DNA from 2 places in the Rhizobium sp. PvP014 genome. Region 2 is predicted to be linked to the other one. Evidence: riboswitches for the same ligand, from Rfam matches in the RefSeq annotation. Region 2 holds a riboswitch; the other holds the start of a gene.
The links. A riboswitch is a leader RNA that binds a small molecule or an ion and turns the genes downstream of it on or off. The one in region 2 is predicted to bind cobalamin.
Positions count from the first base shown of each region.

Region 1: another riboswitch for cobalamin. It lies ahead of J3A65_RS13430 (ABC transporter substrate-binding protein); the one in region 2 lies ahead of J3A65_RS17425 (CbtB-domain containing protein).

Region 1 is NZ_JAGIOT010000002.1:1,817,851-1,827,188, reverse strand. It holds gene J3A65_RS13455 (hypothetical protein) at 1-193, shown strand, start outside; gene J3A65_RS13450 (DUF3597 domain-containing protein) at 318-794, opposite strand; gene J3A65_RS13445 (hypothetical protein) at 857-1,261, opposite strand; gene J3A65_RS13440 (FAD-dependent oxidoreductase) at 1,436-3,997, shown strand; gene ftsZ (cell division protein FtsZ) at 4,073-5,068, opposite strand; cobalamin riboswitch at 5,362-5,557, shown strand; gene J3A65_RS13430 (ABC transporter substrate-binding protein) at 5,682-6,689, shown strand; gene J3A65_RS13425 (iron ABC transporter permease) at 6,771-7,802, shown strand; gene J3A65_RS13420 (ABC transporter ATP-binding protein) at 7,799-8,584, shown strand; gene J3A65_RS13415 (tetrahydrofolate dehydrogenase/cyclohydrolase catalytic domain-containing protein) at 8,591-9,338, opposite strand, start outside.
Region 2 is NZ_JAGIOT010000002.1:2,661,108-2,670,445, reverse strand. It holds gene J3A65_RS17450 (precorrin-8X methylmutase) at 1-501, opposite strand, end outside; gene cobG (precorrin-3B synthase) at 504-1,811, opposite strand; gene cobN (cobaltochelatase subunit CobN) at 1,808-5,110, opposite strand; gene cobW (cobalamin biosynthesis protein CobW) at 5,132-6,169, opposite strand; gene J3A65_RS17430 (DUF1636 family protein) at 6,166-6,594, opposite strand; cobalamin riboswitch at 6,696-6,922, opposite strand; cobalamin riboswitch at 6,981-7,182, shown strand; gene J3A65_RS17425 (CbtB-domain containing protein) at 7,219-7,395, shown strand; gene J3A65_RS17420 (CbtA family protein) at 7,410-8,180, shown strand; gene cobO (cob(I)yrinic acid a,c-diamide adenosyltransferase) at 8,177-8,791, shown strand; gene J3A65_RS17410 (cobyric acid synthase) at 8,795-9,338, shown strand, end outside.

The DNA.
Region 1 (9,338 bases), 840 kb from region 2:
GATTGGTGGCGGCTTTTCGATATTTGGGATCGATCTGTTCGGATCGACAAGGCAGTTGGCCGGTGACCGAAAAGAAGAAGCCGCGGCATTGCCACGGCTCGAGACGCAGAAGGTCGAGGAGACTGATGCCGATCGACTGACGGATACCGACCAGCAGGACATTTTTCTCTGGAGTACGTCTCTCGCCTACTGAGACATGACGCGGAAGCCGGTCTCAGCCGGGCCTTCGTCATGTCTCAACCGTCCGGATGACGGGAATCGCAAGCAGTTTTCATCAGATAGAAGTTCGGGCGCCTGCAGTGGAGCGCCCGAAACCATTAATCGAGAAGTTCGGCAGGCACCTTGCCGCCGTTTTCGGACAGCTTCTTCAGCAGCGCCTTGTGCAGCCACATGTTCATCGTGGCGGAATCGCTCTGGTCGCCGGTGTAGCCGAGTTCTTCGGCCAGTTCCTTGCGCTCCGAAAGGCTCGCGTCCATGCCGAGCGCCTTCATCAGGTCGACGATCGAATGCTTCCAGTCGAGCTTCTGGCCGCTCTTCTTGACGGCTGCGTCGAGGACCGGTGCGATATCGACGGTCTGCATCGTGGCAGAGGTCGAGCCTGGAGTTGCGACTGGCGGTGCGCCTGCAGTCTTCGGCGCAGCCTGGGCTGTTCCGCCGACCGGCGGGGCTGTGGTCGCAGCAGGTTCTGGCGTTGCCATGGACGTCGGTGTCGGCTCGGCGCCTGTTGGCGAAGCCGGTGCAGCCGCGGCAGGATGGCCGAAGATGGCGTCCTTGATCTTGCTGAATATGCTCATGGATAGTTCCTCCGTTGGTTTATGCCATACATGGTACGAGATCACGTCGATGACGGATCACTTTAGTTCTGCGGGACAACGACGCGATCGCCGCGTGAGCCGCGGTCTGAACGGTCCGGTCCGCCACGACCGCTGGAACGGTCACGGCCATCGCGACCACCCCGATCATTGCGGCCGTCGCGGTCGTTGCGGATGTAGCCGGGGCGCTCCGGGCGGTCGCCACGGTTCCAGTCCCGATGCGGGCGATCGTTGTCACGGTCGGGCCGGCGGCCGTCGTGACGGCCGTGGTGGCGATCGCGGTCGCGGTGATGACGGTAACGGTAGTTCGGACCGTCGTAACGGTTGAACCGGTCGTAGCGATCGGACGAACGGTACTCGGTGTAGGTGCCGCCTTCGCTGACGCAGCCCGCCAGCATCAGGCAGGCAAGACCGACAGCGGTCACCGCCTTCAATGCTCTGAATTTCATGTGATTGCCCCTGTTACCATTTTATCGAGTGCTAAACAGGAAAAGGGGCCAAGAAGTTCCTCATATACCTCTTCGGGCGTGCGTGGCGCTGCAACAGTTTTTGATGTCGTAATCTGAGGTGACCTGTCGCGTCTGTCCCTCTAGTATCGCGGCTTCACTCGGTTGGGGCATGCAATGGCAGAATTTCCGCAAAAGGCTAAGGTCGTCATCATCGGGCTCGGTGGCATCGTCGGTGCGTCGATCGCGCATCACCTTGTCGAGCGCGGCTGGGACGATATCGTCGGCATCGACAAGTCTGGGGTCCCGACCGATATCGGGTCGACCGCGCATGCCTCGGACTTCTGCTACACGACCAGCCATGACTACCTGTCGGTCTGGACCACCCAGTACTCGGTGGATTTCTACGAGAAGATGGGGCACTACGCCCGCATCGGCGGTCTCGAAGTCGCGCGCACCGGCGACGATGCCTGGATGGAAGAGATCAAGCGCAAGCTGACCTCTGCCAAGGCCTTCGGCACCCGGGCGCATTACGTCTCGCCGTCCGAGATCAAGGCGATGTTCCCGCTGATCGAGGAAGATCAGGTGCAGGGCGGTCTGTTTGATCCAGATGCCGGTCTCGTCATTCCGCGCTCGCAGACAGTCGCCGGCAAGCTGGTGGACGCCGCCGAAAAAGCCGGAAAGCTCAAGGTATTCGGCAATACGGCGGCGCAGTCTCTGATTATCGAGGGCGGCCGCATCAAGGGCGTCGTCACCCACCGCGGCACGATCATGGCCGACCATGTCGTCGTCTGCGCCGGCATCTGGGGCCGGCTGATTGCCGAAATGGCGGGCGAGGATCTGCCGGTCATGCCGGTCGATCATCCGCTGACCTTTTTCGGGCCCTATAACGAGTTCGAAGGCACCGGCAAGGAAATCGGCTATCCGCTTTTGCGCGACCAGGGCAATTCGGCCTATATGCGCGACACCGGCGATCCGAAGACGACCGAGGGTGGTCAGATCGAGTGGGGTTACTACGAGACCACCCATCCGCGCCTCTGTCATCCCCGCGACATTCTTGAAAAGCACGAAGCGCGGCTGTCGCCGTCGCAGCGCGATCTCGACATGGAACAGATCATCGAGCCGCTGGAAAAGGCGATCGAGCTGACGCCGATCCTCGGCGAACTCGGCTATAACGAAGGGCATTCGTTCAACGGCCTCTTGCAGGTGTCGGCCGGCGGCGGTGCCTCCTGCGGCGAAAGCCAGAAGGTGCGCGGGCTGTGGTACTGCGTTGCCATCTGGGTCAAGGACGGCCCGGCCTATGGCAAGCTGATCGCCGACTGGATGACCGACGGCCGCACCGAGATCGACCACAACTCGATTGATTACGCGCGCTTCTATCCGCATCAGCTGACGGAAGAGTTCATCGAGGGGCGCACCTTTGAGGCGGCCCAGAAGATCTATTTCCCGGCCGTTCATCCGCGCGAACCCTATGCGACGGGCCGCGGCGCCAAGCGTTCGCCGTTCCACGACCGCGAACAGGAACTCGGCGGTTACTTCATGGAACTCGGCGGCTGGGAGCGTGCCCACGGCTACGCGGCCAACGAGCATCTGCTGGAGAAATACGGCGACCGGGTGCCGAAGCGCGAAAACGAGTGGGACAGCCGCCACTTCTGGCGCGTGTCGAATGCCGAGCATCTGGCGATGAGCGAGGATTGCGGCATCGTCAACCTGTCGCATTTCCACATGGTCGATATCGAGGGGCCCGACCATGTCGAGCTGCTCGAATGGCTGTGTGCGGCCAAGATCGGTGGCGACGGCAATATCGGCAAGGGTATCTACACCCACTTCCTCGACGACGAGGGCATGGTGCGGGCCGATTTCACCGTCTTCCGTCTGGCTGACCGCGGCCGTCTCGTCAACGGCGCCGATGCCGGCCCGCGGGACCTGCTCTACATGAAGCGTGTCGCGCAGGATCGTGGCCTCGACGTCACCATCACCGATGTCTCGGAACAGTTCATCACCATCGGCATCTGGGGCCCGAACGCGCGCGAGACGCTGAAGAAGGTCGTGGCCGACCCCGATGGTCTTAATGTCGAGAACTTCGCCTTCGCCGCGATCAAGCCTATCGAGATCGCCGGCAAGCATGTCACGGCATTCCGCATCTCCTATGTGGGCGAGCAGGGCTGGGAACTGCATATGAAATACGAAGACGGCGTTGCCGTCTGGGACGCGCTGCGCGCCACCGGCGTGATGGCCTTCGGCGTCGAGACCTATGCCAACTCACGCCGCATGGAAAAGAGCCTGCGCCTGCAGAACGGCGATCTCCTGACCCAGTACAACCTGATCGAAGCGGATCTTGCCCGTCCAAAGGTCAAGGAAGCCGATTTTTGCGGCAAGGCGAAGCATCTCGAATACAAGGCCCGCGACCATCAGCCGGCGATGCTCTGCACGCTCTTGATGACCGACAATGTCGATGCGTCCGGTGTCGCCCGCTATCCGGTCGGCTCGCTGCCGGTGATGGATCCGGACACGGGCGAGGTTCTGATCGATGAACTCGGACGGCGTTCCTATACGACCTCGATCGCCTACGGCCCGACCATCGGCAAGAATATCGCGCTCGCCTATCTGCCTTGGTCGCATTGCCAGGTCGGCCGGAAACTGACGGTGGATTATTTCAACGAGGCGTTCCCGGTGGAAGTCGCAGCGGTTGGTTACAAGCCGCTCTACGATCCTGAGAACCTCAAGCCGAGAAGCTGACCGGCTTCGGGTCCGACAAACAAAAAACGCTCCGCGGATGTCCACGGAGCGTTTTTTTATTGGCTGAGACTGGTCTTAGTACTGTGCAGTCGGGGATGAAGACCCCTGCTGGTTGCCGTTGAGGCCGGTTGCGACGACCGACACGCGGAACTTGCCGTCGAGGTTCTTGTCGAAGATCGCGCCGACGACGATGTCGGCCTCGGCTTCGACTTCGTCACGGATGCGGCTCGCAGCTTCATCGACTTCGAACAGTGTCATGTCGGTACCGCCTGAGATCGAGATGAGCACGCCCTTGGCGCCCTTCATCGAGATGTCGTCGAGCAGCGGATTGGCGATTGCAGCTTCGGCGGCGATCAGCGCGCGGCCATCGCCGGATGCTTCGCCGGTTCCCATCATCGCACGACCCATGCCCTTCATCACCGATTTCACGTCGGCGAAGTCGAGGTTGATCAGGCCTTCCTTGACAATCAGGTCGGTGATGCAGCTGACGCCCGAAAACAGCACGCGGTCCGCGATCATGAACGCGTCGGCAAAGCTGGTCTTGGCGTCGGCAATGCGAAACAGGTTCTGGTTCGGAATGACGATGACCGTATCGGCGGCTTCACGCAGGGCTTCGATACCCTCGTTGGCCGTCTTCATGCGGCGGTGTCCTTCGAACGAGAAGGGTTTTGTGACAACCGCGACCGTCAGGATGCCGGCAGAGCGTGCCGCGCGTGCAATCGCTGGCGCAGCGCCGGTTCCGGTTCCGCCGCCCATGCCGGCCGTGACGAAGCACATATGCGATCCGGCGAGATGATCCATGATTTCGTCGATCGATTCTTCGGCGGCCGCGCGGCCGATATCCGGCAGCGAGCCAGCACCGAGACCTTCGGTCACCTGAGCACCCAGCTGGATGCGGCGCGACGCCTTGGATGTCGCCAGAACCTGGGCATCCGTATTGGCGGCGATGAATTCCACGCCGTGGAGATTTTCCGTGATCATGTTGTTGATCGCGTTACCGCCACCGCCTCCGACACCGATCACGGTTATCTGCGGTTTCAATTCGGTCAAGCCGCTCTTAATATCCGTCATCTTCGTCTCCTTCAGCTCCTTCCGGTCGTCCCATACCAGAAGGACGGCGAATCGCCCCGCAGGCTATCTGTCCGCAAGGTCATAGACCAGAGCGCTGTCAGGCCAAAGAGGCAGGAGTAGGGTGAGGGCGATGTGATCGCGATTTAATGTACAGCATCCCTGAATTGAACGCCTCACAAAGGTCGCGACCAATCCAAAATAGACCGTTGCGTAAATTGGTATGTTATACTATTACACTCAGCAACGGCAGAGATCGCGCGGGGATCGCTCTGGACAAGCACCGGCGTGTTCCCTATCAGTTGGGGCGCTACGGTTCTGCAATCGCAGATAAAAAGGGAATGCGGTGAGGCTTTCGGGCCAAGTCCGCGACTGCCCTCGCAACTGTAAGCGGCGAGCCAGCCATCGATACCACTGATCATCCGATCGGGAAGGCGATGGAAGGCGTTCGAGCCGCAAGTCAGGAGACCTGCCGTGGCATGGACAACCAACACCGGACGAGGGGTTCCGGCAGGGAGATGATTATGACGCAAGCAATGCGCTCGTGCGCCATGTCGACGTCGAGCCGTTCTGCGGCCTCGTCCTGCCCTTTTTTCCGATCACCAAAGGACAGGACATGAAGTCAGGGCTTATCGCCGCCTTAGTTGCGGCACTTCCCACATTCGCCTTTGCCGCACCGACCAGCTACCCGCTGACGATCGAGAATTGCGGCCGCCCCGTCACGTTCGACAAGGCGCCCGAGAAGATCGTCTCGATCGGGCAGGGCATGACCGAAGTGCTTTATTCGCTCGGGTTGGCCGAGAAGGTGGCGGGCACTGCCGTCTGGGTCGGGCCGGTGCTTGCGCCCTATGCCGAGGTGGATTCGAAGATCAAACGGCTTGCCGACAACGACCCGAGCTTTGAATCGGTCGTCAGTCTCGAACCGGATCTGGTCGCTGCCGAGTTCGAGTGGCATGTCGGGCCGATGGGATCGGTCGGCAAGCGCGAGCAGTTTTCCGATCTCGGCATCAACACCTATGTCTCGCCCGCCGATTGCGTCGCCAAGACCAATGTCGATGGCGGTGACGGCGTTCGCAACGAACTGTTCAAGATGGACCTGATCTACCGCGAGATTTCAGAGCTCTCGAAGATCTTCGATGTCGAGGACAAGGGCACCGCTCTGATCGCAGACCTGAAACAGCGCGAAGCCGCAGCCGTCGCATCGATCAAGGGCGTTGAGCTAAAGAACCTGCCGATCGTCTTCTGGTATTCCAGCAAAGAGACCAAGGGCGACGCCTTTATCGCGGGCAAGAACAGCGCACCGGCTTATATCCTTGAGACGATCGGCGCCCGCAATGTGGTGACGACGGAAGAAGAATGGCCGCTGATCGGCTGGGAAACGATTGCTGAGGCCAACCCCTCCGTCATCGTCGTCGCCACCATGGACCGTCGCCGCTATGCCGCGGATGATCCTGCCGTGAAGATCAAGTTTCTCGAGACTGATCCCGTCGTCAGCCAGCTGGATGCGGTGAGAAAGAAGCGTTTCGTGATGATGGACGCCCAGTCGATGAACCCGACGATCCGCACGATCGAGGGCATCGAGACGCTCGCCCGGGGCATCCAGTCCTTCGGCCTTGCGAATTAGGGTGCGGCGGGAGATGATATCTTTCCCTGTTTCCGCCATCGTCGATGAGCCGAATTTGCCCGACCTGCCCAGGCGCCCCAAGTGACGCGATCCCGTATCGGACGCTGGGCGCTGGGTGCCGCAGGCGTGTTCCTGGTGCTCTCAGCGCTTCTCGTCGCCATCGTTGCCGGGGTGGCGATCGGTGAGATGACCATTCCCATGGAGACGACGATTGCGGCGGTGACGAACCGGCTCGGCTTTACGGCCGTGGCCTTGCCGCGCATCCAGGAAGCGGTGATCTGGGATTATCGCCTGTCGCGCTCACTTGTCGCGGCGTTTTGCGGCGCCGGACTGGCGCTGTCGGGGGCGATCCTGCAGTCGCTGCTGCGGAACTCGCTGGCCGAACCCTATGTTCTCGGCATTTCGGCTGGAGCATCGACCGGTGCGGTCAGCGTCATGCTGCTCGGGTTTGGCGCGGGCGCGATCTCGCTTTCCGCCGGAGCCTTTGTCGGCGCGCTGATCGCCTTTGTCTTCGTGGTGATGCTGTCGAGCGGACGCCAGACGGCGGACCGGACCATTCTGGCCGGCGTTGCCGCCTCGCAATTGTTTAATGCGCTGACCTCCTACATCGTCTCGACGTCTGCCAATGCCGAACAGGCGCGCAGCGTGATGTTCTGGCTGCTCGGCAGCCTTGCCGGCGTCCGCTGGCCGGAGGTGACGCTCGCCGCATCGGTGGTGACCGTCGGGCTCATCGTCTGCATCTGGCATGCGCGGGCGCTCGACGCGTTTACCTTCGGCGAGGATGCGGCGCGGTCGCTCGGCATCGCGGTCCGACGGGTCCGCGTGGTGCTGCTGCTCGTCACGGCGCTGATGACAGCGACGATCGTCAGCATGGTCGGTGCGATCGGCTTTGTCGGGCTCGTCATTCCGCATGCGGCCCGGTTTATCGTCGGTCCCGGCCATATCCGGCTTCTGCCTGCCTGTGCGCTGATCGGTGCGTTGTTCATGGTGCTCGCCGATATCGTCTCGCGCATCGTCATCGCACCGCAGATCCTGCCGATCGGGGTGGTGACGGCGCTGGTCGGTGTTCCCTTCTTTTGCGTCATTCTCTATCGGGCACGGAGGGTCGCATGACATCCGATCCCGTATCCGCCCCGGTCCTGGCCGCAACTGCCGTGAGCTGGCTTGCCGGACGCAAGGTCATCCTCGATGGCGTCACGGTTTCGGTCGATGAGGGCCGGACGCTCGGGCTGATCGGGCCTAATGGTTCCGGCAAGTCGTCACTGATCCGACTGCTGGCGGGTCTGAGGGCGCCCGCCGCCGGCAAGGTCACGCTCGACGGAAAGCCGATGAGCGGTTTCGCACGACGCGAGCTCGCCCGGCGCGTTTCCGTTGTCGAACAGCATTCGGCAACCGAAGCAAATGTCACCGTCATCGACGTGGTCCGGCTTGGACGCACGCCATACCGGTCGGCGCTGTCGCCCTGGACGCAAGAGGACGACCGGATCGTGACCGAGGCTCTGGTCCGCGTCGGGCTGGATGATCGCCGCGAGCAGTTCTGGCATACGCTGTCGGGGGGCGAGCGTCAGCGCGTGCAGTTGGCCCGGGCGCTCGCACAGTCGCCGTCGGTGCTGATCCTCGACGAACCGACCAACCATCTCGACATCCAGCACCAGATCGACATCCTGCGGCGTGTCTCGGAGCTGCCGCTGACGACGGTCGTCGCGATCCATGATCTCAACCTCGCCGCCCGGTTCTGCGACGTGATCGCCGTTCTTTCCGAAGGACGCCTGGTCGCCTGCGGTTCGCCCACCGATATTCTGACCGAGAAGATGATCGCCGACGTATTCGGCGTTGAAGCCCATGTCTCGACATCGCCGCATCACGGCCGGCTGCATATCCAGTTCCTGATGTGAACCAGTCTAGTCGGCGGCGATCTGCAGCAGGTTGCGCAACAACATCGCACGGGTGAGCGCGCCGACCGAACCCTGCGGCGGGGTTACCCAGCCTGCGACCTCGGCGACATCGGCTGCGACGTCCGAGACCATCGATCCATCTGTGCCGTAGCTGATGCCGACGCCGACGACGGCGGCACCGGGCTTGACCATGTCTGCGGTGACGAAACCGGGCTGGCCAAGCGCGGCGATGACGATGTCGGCGCGCCTGATGTCCTCGGCGATATCCCGAGAGGCGCTATGTAGAAGCGTCACCGTCGCATCGATTCCCTTGGCCGAAAGAAGCATGGCAAGCGGGCGACCGACGAGCTGGCCGCGGCCGATGATGGCGACCCGCCGGCCGGCGAGCGGAACGGCATTGTCCTGCAAAAGCGCGAGGATGGCGGCCGGGGTACAGGGCAGGAGCCCCGGCTTTCCCGCCAGAAGGAGGCCGAGGTTTCGCGGATGCAGGCCGTCGATATCCTTGGCCGGCGAGACGGCGGTCATCACCCGTGTCTCGTCGATGTCAGGCGGCAGCGGCAGTTGCACCATCTGGCCATGGATGGCGGGGTCGGCATTGACGGCGGCAATCTGGTCTAGCAGGGCTTCGGTGGTCGTATCCGAGGGCAGGCGCAGGTCGATGGCCTCGATACCGACCTCGACGCAGTCTGCATGCTTGCGGCCGATATAGGTGGCGCTGGCTGGATCATCTCCCACCAGCACCGTCACCATCTTC
Region 2 (9,338 bases):
ACCGACGAAGCCGACCGGCATGCCGATGATCGCGGCGGGGCGTGGTGCACCGGCATCCAGCAGTTCCAGCAGGTGAAACAGGGCCGTCGGCGCATTGCCGATGGCGACCACCGAACCTTCCATCGCGTCCCACAGATCCAGTGCCGCTGCCGATCTCGTGTTGCCGATCGTTTTGGCGAGTTCAATCGTGCGGCTGTCGCGCAACGTGCAGATCACCTCGTTGTCGGCCGGAAGCCTTGCCCGGGTTACCCCCTGTGCCACCATGAATGCGTCGCAATAGATGGGCTTGCCGGCCAGCAGCGCATTGCGGGCTGCAGAAACGAAGTCGTCGGAGAAGCGGAAATGTTCGGCCGCCTCGACCAGGCCGCAGGCGTGGATCATGCGGACTGCGACATCCGCCTGCTCTTCCGAAAATGCGGAAAGGTCGGCTTCCTCGCGTATGATCGCAAAGGACTTCAGATAGATCGCATCGCCTTCGTGGATATAGTCGTAACTGGTCATGGTCATCCTGGTATGGCCGCCTGGCAAAGCCGGTCCGGACCGATCCGGGCAAGGCAGGCAGCGGAATTTTCCCCCGAGCGCCGTTCCGATCGAACGAGAGCGGCAAGGCGGCGAAGCGTGGCGTTGGTATCGGCAAACGCGATGGAAGCAAAGGGTTGGCCGCTCGCTTTCGCCGAGGCAAGCAGCGAAACGTGATCCGGCATACCGCACAGCGTCAGTGCCGTTGCTTGCGGATGGGCGCAGCCCTTAGGGCAGCCGCTCACATGCAGCTTGAACGAGCCGTCCAGCAGATCGGCGCATTCTGTGGCAGCGCGCGTGGCGATCTCGTGGGTGGCAATGGTGCCGGAACGGCAGGCCGGGCGTCCGGTGCAGGCAGCGATATGACCGCGCGGATCGGCAGCCGACGTCACGAAACCGGTGTCTGCGGCAAATGCCGTCAATGTGCGGCACGCGGTCTCGCTGCCGAAGAACAGGAGCGAATGATCGAGCGCCGGTTTGACGGTGCGGATGTCCAGGCGTGTGGCTTCCGTGCAGAGGGCAATCATGTTTCCGGCATGGGTCTGGCCGAATGCCGGGCCTAGGCCGGTCGCGAACGTGCCGCTTGAAAGGGCATGCAGCGTGAAAGGGGAGATGGTTGCGGCAGTAAAATCGTTGGCAGGTAGACCTGAAGCGAGGTCACGACCGCGGGCATCGCTTCCAAGCGAGGCGAGCTTTTCGAGAAGAGAGACGGTCGCCTCGATGGCCTCTGTTTCACGTAAAACGTTGAAAACACGCCCGGAAGCTTCGGTGCCGCCGAGCAGGATCTTCCAGAGGATTTCGCTATCCGCCTCCACGGCGACCAGCCTTATATCAGCGATCAGCCCGGACAGTGTCAGGCGACCCGTACCATCGACGATGACAGATGTCTTTGGCGCAAGGCCTTGGATGTCGCGGTCGCGGTCTCTGATTGCGTCTGCCAGCGGGCGCGGATCGGCGATCTCGGTGGCGTCCTCACCGGCAAGCGGCGGCACGTCGACGGCAAGGCCATCGCGCAGCGGCAGGTCCAGCGCCCGGACCTCGGCCTCGAGCTGCGGCGCAGAGGTTTCGCTCAAGCCGCGGATCTGCAGGTTGCCACGGGCGGAAATGTCGATCATGCCGTTGCCGTGGCGCATTGCCAGGCGGCAGAGATCGGCCAGTTGCTCCGGCGCGATTGCAGCGGTCAGCGGCACGCGCGCAAGCAGGCCGTCGCCCGTCATCATCGGCGCAGAGAGTGCAGGGCAGGCGCCGCGTCTCATGTCCGGTTCGGCTGGGTCGCGTGCGAGTGCTGTCATGCGACCAGCCTTTCGCAGTCGTCTGCCAGCATTTCCAACTCGGCATCCACCGCGTTGCGGCGCGGATGCCAGAGACCGCGATCGAGCGCCGCGCGGAACCGCAGGCCCATGTAGCGGGCGCCTTCGGGGTTCTGGGACAACAGGAAGTCGCGGACTTTTTCGTCACCCAGATAGGCGTCATAGGTCGCATCAATCAGCGATTGCGGAACGGCGTGGGTGGTCTCGGCAAAGCCGATCAGCCGGTCGACGGTTTCGACCAGTTCGGCTGCACCGCGGGGACCGTGGCGCATCTGGCCGGCGATGAAGCGTGGGTTGACGGCACGGGCGCGCACGACCCGGGTCACGGCCTCGGAGATGGAGCGGGCTTTCGGCTTCTGCGGATCGGTCGTATCGAGCGCGATCACATCCGCCTTGCCGCCAAGTGCCGCGACGGCTGCGGAAAAGCCGCCGATGAAGGCAACGTCGGCGGACCCGTCGAGAAGATCGCGGCCGGGATCGTCGCCGGTATGGACAAGCAGGTTGGCGCTGCCGATCCGCTCGGCAAACCCGCCGGGAACGTGAATGCCATCGCCATCGGCACCGCCGAATGCGTGGCTGGTAGCGTCGAGATAGAGACGGCCGAGTTCCTCGCGTTCGCCCCAGCTGCCGTCGGCAAGCTTTTCCTCTATGCCGGCACCGTAGGTGCCGGGGGCCGAGCCGAAGATGCGCGGGGGCACGTGGCCGAGCGTCTGTGCGTCTTCCGCCAGCGGATTGTCGCCCGGGGCCTCCTCGCGCGCCGCAATCGCCCGCATGGCGGCATCGAGAAGTGCGATCAGTGCCGGAAACATGTCACGGAACAGGCCTGAAATTCGAAGGCTCACATCGATACGCGGGCGTCCAAGCGTCGCTGGCGCCAGAACCTCGATACCGGTGACGCGGCCGGTTGCGGCGTCCTGGACGGGTCTGGCACCCATCAGCGCCAGAACCTGCGCCACTTCCTCGCCGCCGCTTCGAAGTGAAGCGCTGCCCCAGAGGTCGAAGACGAGGCTTTTCGGCCAGTCGCCATGGTCCTGCAGGTATCTGCGCAAAATCTCGTCTGCGGCGCGCTTGCCGAGTTCGAAGGCGGTCGGGGTCGGCAGGGTGCGCGGATCGCTGGGGTAGAGATTGCGCCCGGTCGGCATCACGTCGCGGCGGCCACGGGCGGGTGCGCCCGACGGTCCGGGGCGGATATGCCGGCCATCTAGCGCATCGATCAGTGCCTGCATTTCGGTTCCGGCACTGGCGATCCGCAGCGGATCGTCGTCACCGTCGGCGACTTCACCAAACACGTGCTGGCCATCCTTGATGGCGAAGTCCTTGAGGTCGCAGAGAAACGCGTCGATGCGGCTGAGTGCGGTGTCGGGGTCGTCATCACTTGTGATGCCGGCCTCGGATGCCAGTCCGCAGTCGGCCGCAGTCTCGACGATCAGTTTCGCCAGCCGGTCGCGGCGGCGCCGATCGAGCCCGTCGGCCTGCGCGTATTCGTCGACCAGCAGCTCAAATTTCGTCTGCTCAACCGAAAGGCCCGCACCGGCCAGAACCGGCGGCAGGTGACCGATGGTGACCGCAGAAATGCGCCGCTTAGCAACCGCCGCCTCGCCGGGATTGGATACGATGAACGGATAGATGACCGGCAGGCCGCCGGTTACGAGTTCCGGAAAGCAGTCTTTCGATAGCGCCACTGTCTTTCCCGGCAGCCATTCCAGCGTGCCATGGGCGCCGACATGAACGATCGCATGGGCTCCTACGGCATCGCGCATCCACTGACCGAACGCATTGAGGGCATGGCGCGGCGGCAGGTCGGGGCTGTGATAGTCGGCGCGGCGGTCTGCATCGCGGCCGCGGTCCGGGGCAAGCGCCACCGTGACATTGCGGAATTGCGCGGCGCGGAAACGGTAGGCACCGTCTTCCAGATCCGCATCCATTGCGGGCTCGCCCCAGGCGGAATCAATGCCAGCTGAAGGGCTGTAGGTTGCCAGCGGATATTGCACTGTCCTGGCGGCCAGAAGATCCAGAAGCGCGCGCGGGGTTTGCGGGATATCGGAAATAGAGTAGCCGGCTGTCGATAGCGTGCTGAGGATCGTGAGAACGCTTTGCGGCACGTCGAGGCCGACGGCATAACCGGTGCGGCCCGGCGCACTCGGATAATCCGGCATCAGGATGACGAGCTTTCGCTCGGCGCGGGACACAGTCTTCATGGCCAGGAAGGCGGCGATCCGGTCTGCGACGTGTTCGATACGGTCAGGTTCGGGCTGGTTGATGAGATCGGCCGTCTTGTCGCCGGCCTTGAACGAGATCGCGCCGGCGAGAATGCGGCCGTCCAGTTCCGGCAGCACGACATGCATGGCAAGATCAGAAGGGTTGAGGCCGCGGCGGCCTTCCATCCATCCGTCCCGCCGAGTCGTTGCGGTGACCAGCTGGAAGACGGGAATCCCTGAGCGGTCGAAAATCGTGTCGCCGTTGTCGTCGGTCGCACTTGCAAAGGCTGTCGTGGTGAGAATGGCCGCCGGATCGAGCTCTGCGATCGCTTGTTCGACAAAGCCGATGGTTTCTGCATCCTTCAAGCCGCCGACGAACATCGGCATCGGTGCGAAACCGCGGGCGGCAAGTGCTTCATACATCGCGTCGATCGGTGCTGCATCGTTGGCAAGCAAGGTGGAGCGGTAGAACAGGATCGGCAGCCGCTGCGCATGGGGCGGGAAGCCAGCCAGAAGCTCCTCGCCGGTCGAGATGCCGTGGCCGGGCTTGTAGAAGCCCCGCTTCGGCATCGGCGTCGGGGTCGGCAAGCTTTGCGTATCGCCGTTTGCCAGGGCATCCAGGCGGCGCGCCAGAAGCTGCATATTGTCCGGCCCGCCTTCGCGGAAGAAGGCGAGAACGTCCATCAGCGTTGCATCGGGCACGGTCGAGGCAGCGGCCAGGCGGTCATCGCTGATGCTGCATTCGCCCGGCAGCATTGCGAGCGGGATCTTCTTGCGCTTCGCCAGCCGCGACAACTGATCGGCGCCATAGGCCCAGCGATCGTAGCCGCCTAGAATGCGCACGAGGATGAAGCGCGCATGGGCCGCGGTCTTTTCGAGCCAGAGATCGACGGACATCGGATGGCGCAGGTCGGAGATATTGGTAAGGCAGAGGCTCGCCTTGCCATTACTCCAACCCGCTGCGATGCCGTTGAGGTCACTGCCGGAAAAAGACAGCACCACCACATCCGCCGGCGACTGGTTAAGGTCGACCGGCTCGATCAGGTCGTCGAGCGACGACGAGGTGGTGGCGAGAATATGCATCGTTTTCCTTCTACAGCCCTCTTATGCCGCCAGCATCTTTTCGATCGCAGCCCGGTCCATCCCCTTTTCGCCGATCACGACGAGGCGGCTCTGGCGGGTCTCGCCGGCACCCCAGGCGCGGTCGAAATAGTGGTTCACGCGTGAACCGACAGCCTGCACCTGAAGGCGCATCGGCTTGTTCGCGACGTCGACAAACCCCTTGATGCGCAGCACGTTTTCCGCTTCCGCCGTGGCGGAAATGCGGGCAGCGAGTTCGTCCGCATCGGCAACGGCTGGAATATCGATGACGAAACTGTCGAAATCGTCGTGATCGTGATCCAGCTCATCGTCGTGATGGGTCTTGCGGTTTTCGATATCGTCCTCGACGGCAAGGCCGAGACCGATCAGCACGCTCGGATCGACGGCGCCGTTTGCGGCGGGCACGATCTTGACCGCGCGCGGCAGATGCGCCTGGACACGGCCCTTGGCGGCGGCAAGCGATGCCTGGTCGAGAAGGTCGGTCTTGGTCAGCACGATCATATCGGCGCAGGCAATCTGGTCCTCGAACACTTCCTCGACCGGATCGTCGTGGTCAATCGAGCTGTCCTGGCTGCGCTGCGCTTCCAGCGCTTCGTGATCATCGGCAACGCGACCTTGCGCAAGCGCCAGACCGTCCACCACGGCAATGACGGCATCCACGGTGACGCGGGCCTTCACATCCGGCCACTGGAAGGCTTGGACGAGCGGCTTCGGCAGGGCAAGGCCGGAGGTTTCGATCAGGATGTGGTCGACGCGCGGTTCGCGGGCCAGGATCTGGTCGATCGCCGGAACGAAGTCGTCGGCGACGGTGCAGCAGATGCATCCGTTGGCAAGCTCTATAATGTTGTCGTCAGGGCAGCTTTCGATGCCGCAGCTCTTCAACACGTCGCCATCGATGCCGACATCGCCGAACTCGTTGACGATGATCGCGAGGCGCTTGCCCTTGAGGTTTTCGATCAGGTGACGGATCAGCGTGGTCTTGCCGGCACCGAGAAACCCGGTGATCACGGTGCAGGGAACGCGGTCGAATGAAACGCTCATGAAGGCAGGTCCTCGTGGTGCTGGAATGGGGGAATGCGGGCCGTCATGCCCTTGCCGCGAAGGCACATGGGGCGGCCGCGAAGGGGAAGTAAACCGCGCTCGTCGTCAGCCAGCATCATCGCGCCGACCAAGATGTCCTCGACCGTGTCGAGCGACAGATGACCAAAGACATAGGACCAGCCGGAGCGATGGTTGAAGGCAGCACTTGGGCCTTTTTCGCAGTTGGCAAGGCAGGTGACGGGTTTGACGGAAAGCGGCTTGCCGGCGGCAGCCTCGCGAAGGGCGTCCATCAGGACGATGCCCGGGCGCGCTTCGCTGTCGGATGCCTCGCGACAATTGGTGCAGACGAAAATCGTCACATCCGGCTCGCCGGCAAGGCCGTCTGCGGCCGCGTCGCGCTCGTCTTTTCGTTCGTCAATCACCATCGTGTCGCACTACCGCCCAAGTCAATAACATCGGGGTGCACGACAGGAAGGCAAGCCTATCCTGCAGAGTGAAAGAAGCTTTTCCGGAGCACCCCGCCCGGAAAGGCATGTTTTCGAACGGCAGGTCTCCTGGCTCGCGGGTCGTCACCATCCGCCTGCCTTCCCGGATTTCTCCAGTGGCCATAGTGGCAGGATGGCTCGCCGCTTACAGTTGCGGGGGCAGCCGCGGCATTGAACCATGGGATCTCAAAGATGATCCCGGGCTCGCACCGCATTCTCTCTTAGCCCCTACCGTTGCCGGCAAGGGACCGTATCGCAGTCACCTAAGCCTTGTCGCAGGGCAGTGTCAATGTCGCAAAGGCGATTGCCCGTGTGGGGAAACCGTCTATAGTGACCCTGTCTTTGGTGCCCGAGAGGGCTCATCGAAGGGAATGCGGTGCGACGATATCTTGACGTCAAACCCGCGGCTGCCCCCGCAACTGTAAGCGGAAAGTCTCTGCTCAACATGCCACTGGAGACATCCGGGAAGGCGGGTCAGAGGCGTTCGATCCGCGAGCCAGGAGACCTGCCGGAGACGATAGGCACAGTGAAAGTCCTCGGGTGGAGGGCAGAAAGACGACGTCCATGGTTACGAACTCTGCTGCCGGTGCAGCCAGCGTTTCCGCATCGAAAATCATTCCTCTTGGCATGACAGCCATACTCGGCCTGTTCATCGTCGGCTTTGTCGGCTTTTCGCATATCGAGGCTGTGCACAATGCGGCTCACGATACGCGCCACTCGCTGGCCTTTCCCTGCCACTAAGAGGAATTCCTTAAATGTCGCTGTTTCGAAACATCGTCCTCACGGCGGTGATCGCAGGGCTTTTGTCCGGGCTCCTGATGACCGTGATGCAAAGCTTTTCCGTCGTGCCGCTTATTCTCGCAGCGGAGACCTATGAACACGCCGGCGGCAACGGCGCTGGACATAGCCATGGCACAGCTCCGAATACGGTAGCCAGCACTGCAGCGCCGGCTTCCGCTCAGCATGATCCCGCCGAAGAGGCATGGGCGCCGGCTGACGGGATCGAGCGCTTTGCCTACACGGCTGCGGCCAATGCGCTTTCTGCCATCGGTTTTGCGCTGGTTGCCATCGCCATTGCCGAAGCACTCGGCGGGTTTGGTGGATGGCGCGGCGGGTTGATGTTCGGCATTGCCGGTTTCCTCACCGTCAGCCTTGCACCCGGCCTCGGTCTTCCGCCGGAACTCCCGGGCATGCCCGTCGCCGAACTCGGACCGCGGCAGCTCTGGTGGATCGCGACGGCAGTCTGCACCGCCCTGGCCCTCGGGCTGCTTGCCTATACCCGCTCCGCCCTTCTTGCGGCTCTGGCGGTCGTCCTGCTGGTTGCTCCGCACATCATCGGTGCACCGTTGCCGCCGACCCATGACACCGCGGTGCCGATCGAACTGCATGCGCGGTTCGTCAATGCCGTCTACGCGACGAACCTCGTCTTCTGGGCCGTTCTCGGCGCGCTTTCCGGCGTCATCCGCGAGCGTTTCCGTGCCGGTGAGGAAATTTCGACCACGTCCAAGGAGCTTGCAGTCCGTTGAAGGAAATCGATCAGACCACCGAGCAGCGCCACCGCGCCAAGATGGAAAACCGCAAGGCGGTTCAGGATGCCGAAGTCGCGGAGAAGACCGTCGAGAAGGGGCTCCTCATGGTTCATACCGGCTCCGGCAAGGGCAAGTCGACGGCGGCCTTCGGGCTGGCCTTGCGGACGCTCGGCCACAACCGCCGCGTCGGCATCGTGCAGTTCATCAAGGGCGCATGGTCAACCGGCGAGCAGCCGGCGCTTGCTGTGTTCGGTGACCGCATTGCCTGGCACACGATGGGCGAGGGCTTTACCTGGGAAACCCAGGATCTCAAACGCGACATCGCCGCTGCCGAGAAGGCCTGGGGCATGGCACTCGAACTGATGGCGGATGAAACGATCGGCCTCGTCATTCTCGACGAACTCAATATCGCGTTGCGTTACGATTATCTCGATCTCGAAACGGTCGTTGCCCAGTTACAGGCGCGCCGGGCGGATCTGCACGTGGTCGTCACCGGCCGTAATGCAAAACCGGCTCTGATCGAGGCGGCGGATCTGGTGACCGAGATGACGCTCGTCAAGCATCACTTCAAGGCCGGCGTCAAAGCCCAGGCCGGCATCGAGTTCTGACGGGTGGTGGCGCGCGCTCTCATGTTTCAGGGGACAGGCTCGGATGTGGGCAAGTCGCTGGTCGTTGCCGGGCTTGCCCGCGTCTTGACGCTGCGGGGCTTGAGTGTCCTGCCCTTCAAGCCGCAGAACATGTCCAACAATGCTGCGGTCACTGCCGATGGCGGCGAGATCGGCCGGGCGCAAGCCCTGCAGGCGAGGGCGGCCAGCGTGCCGCTCAGCGTCCATATGAACCCGGTTCTGTTGAAGCCCCAAAGCGAAGTCGGCGCCCAAGTGGTGGTGCAGGGCAGGGTCGAGGGCAATGCCAAGGCGGCCGAATACCAGCTTCTGAAGCCGAGGCTGCTTTCGCGGGTGCTTGAGAGCTTCGAGATCCTGAAAGCCAGGGCAGACCTCGTCCTCGTCGAGGGGGCCGGCAGCGCGTCCGAAATCAACCTTCGCCAGAACGACATTGCCAATATGGGTTTTGCCCGCGCTGCCGATGTGCCGGTGGTTCTGATCGGCGATATCGACCGGGGCGGCGTGATTGCGAGCCTCGCCGGCACCAAACTCG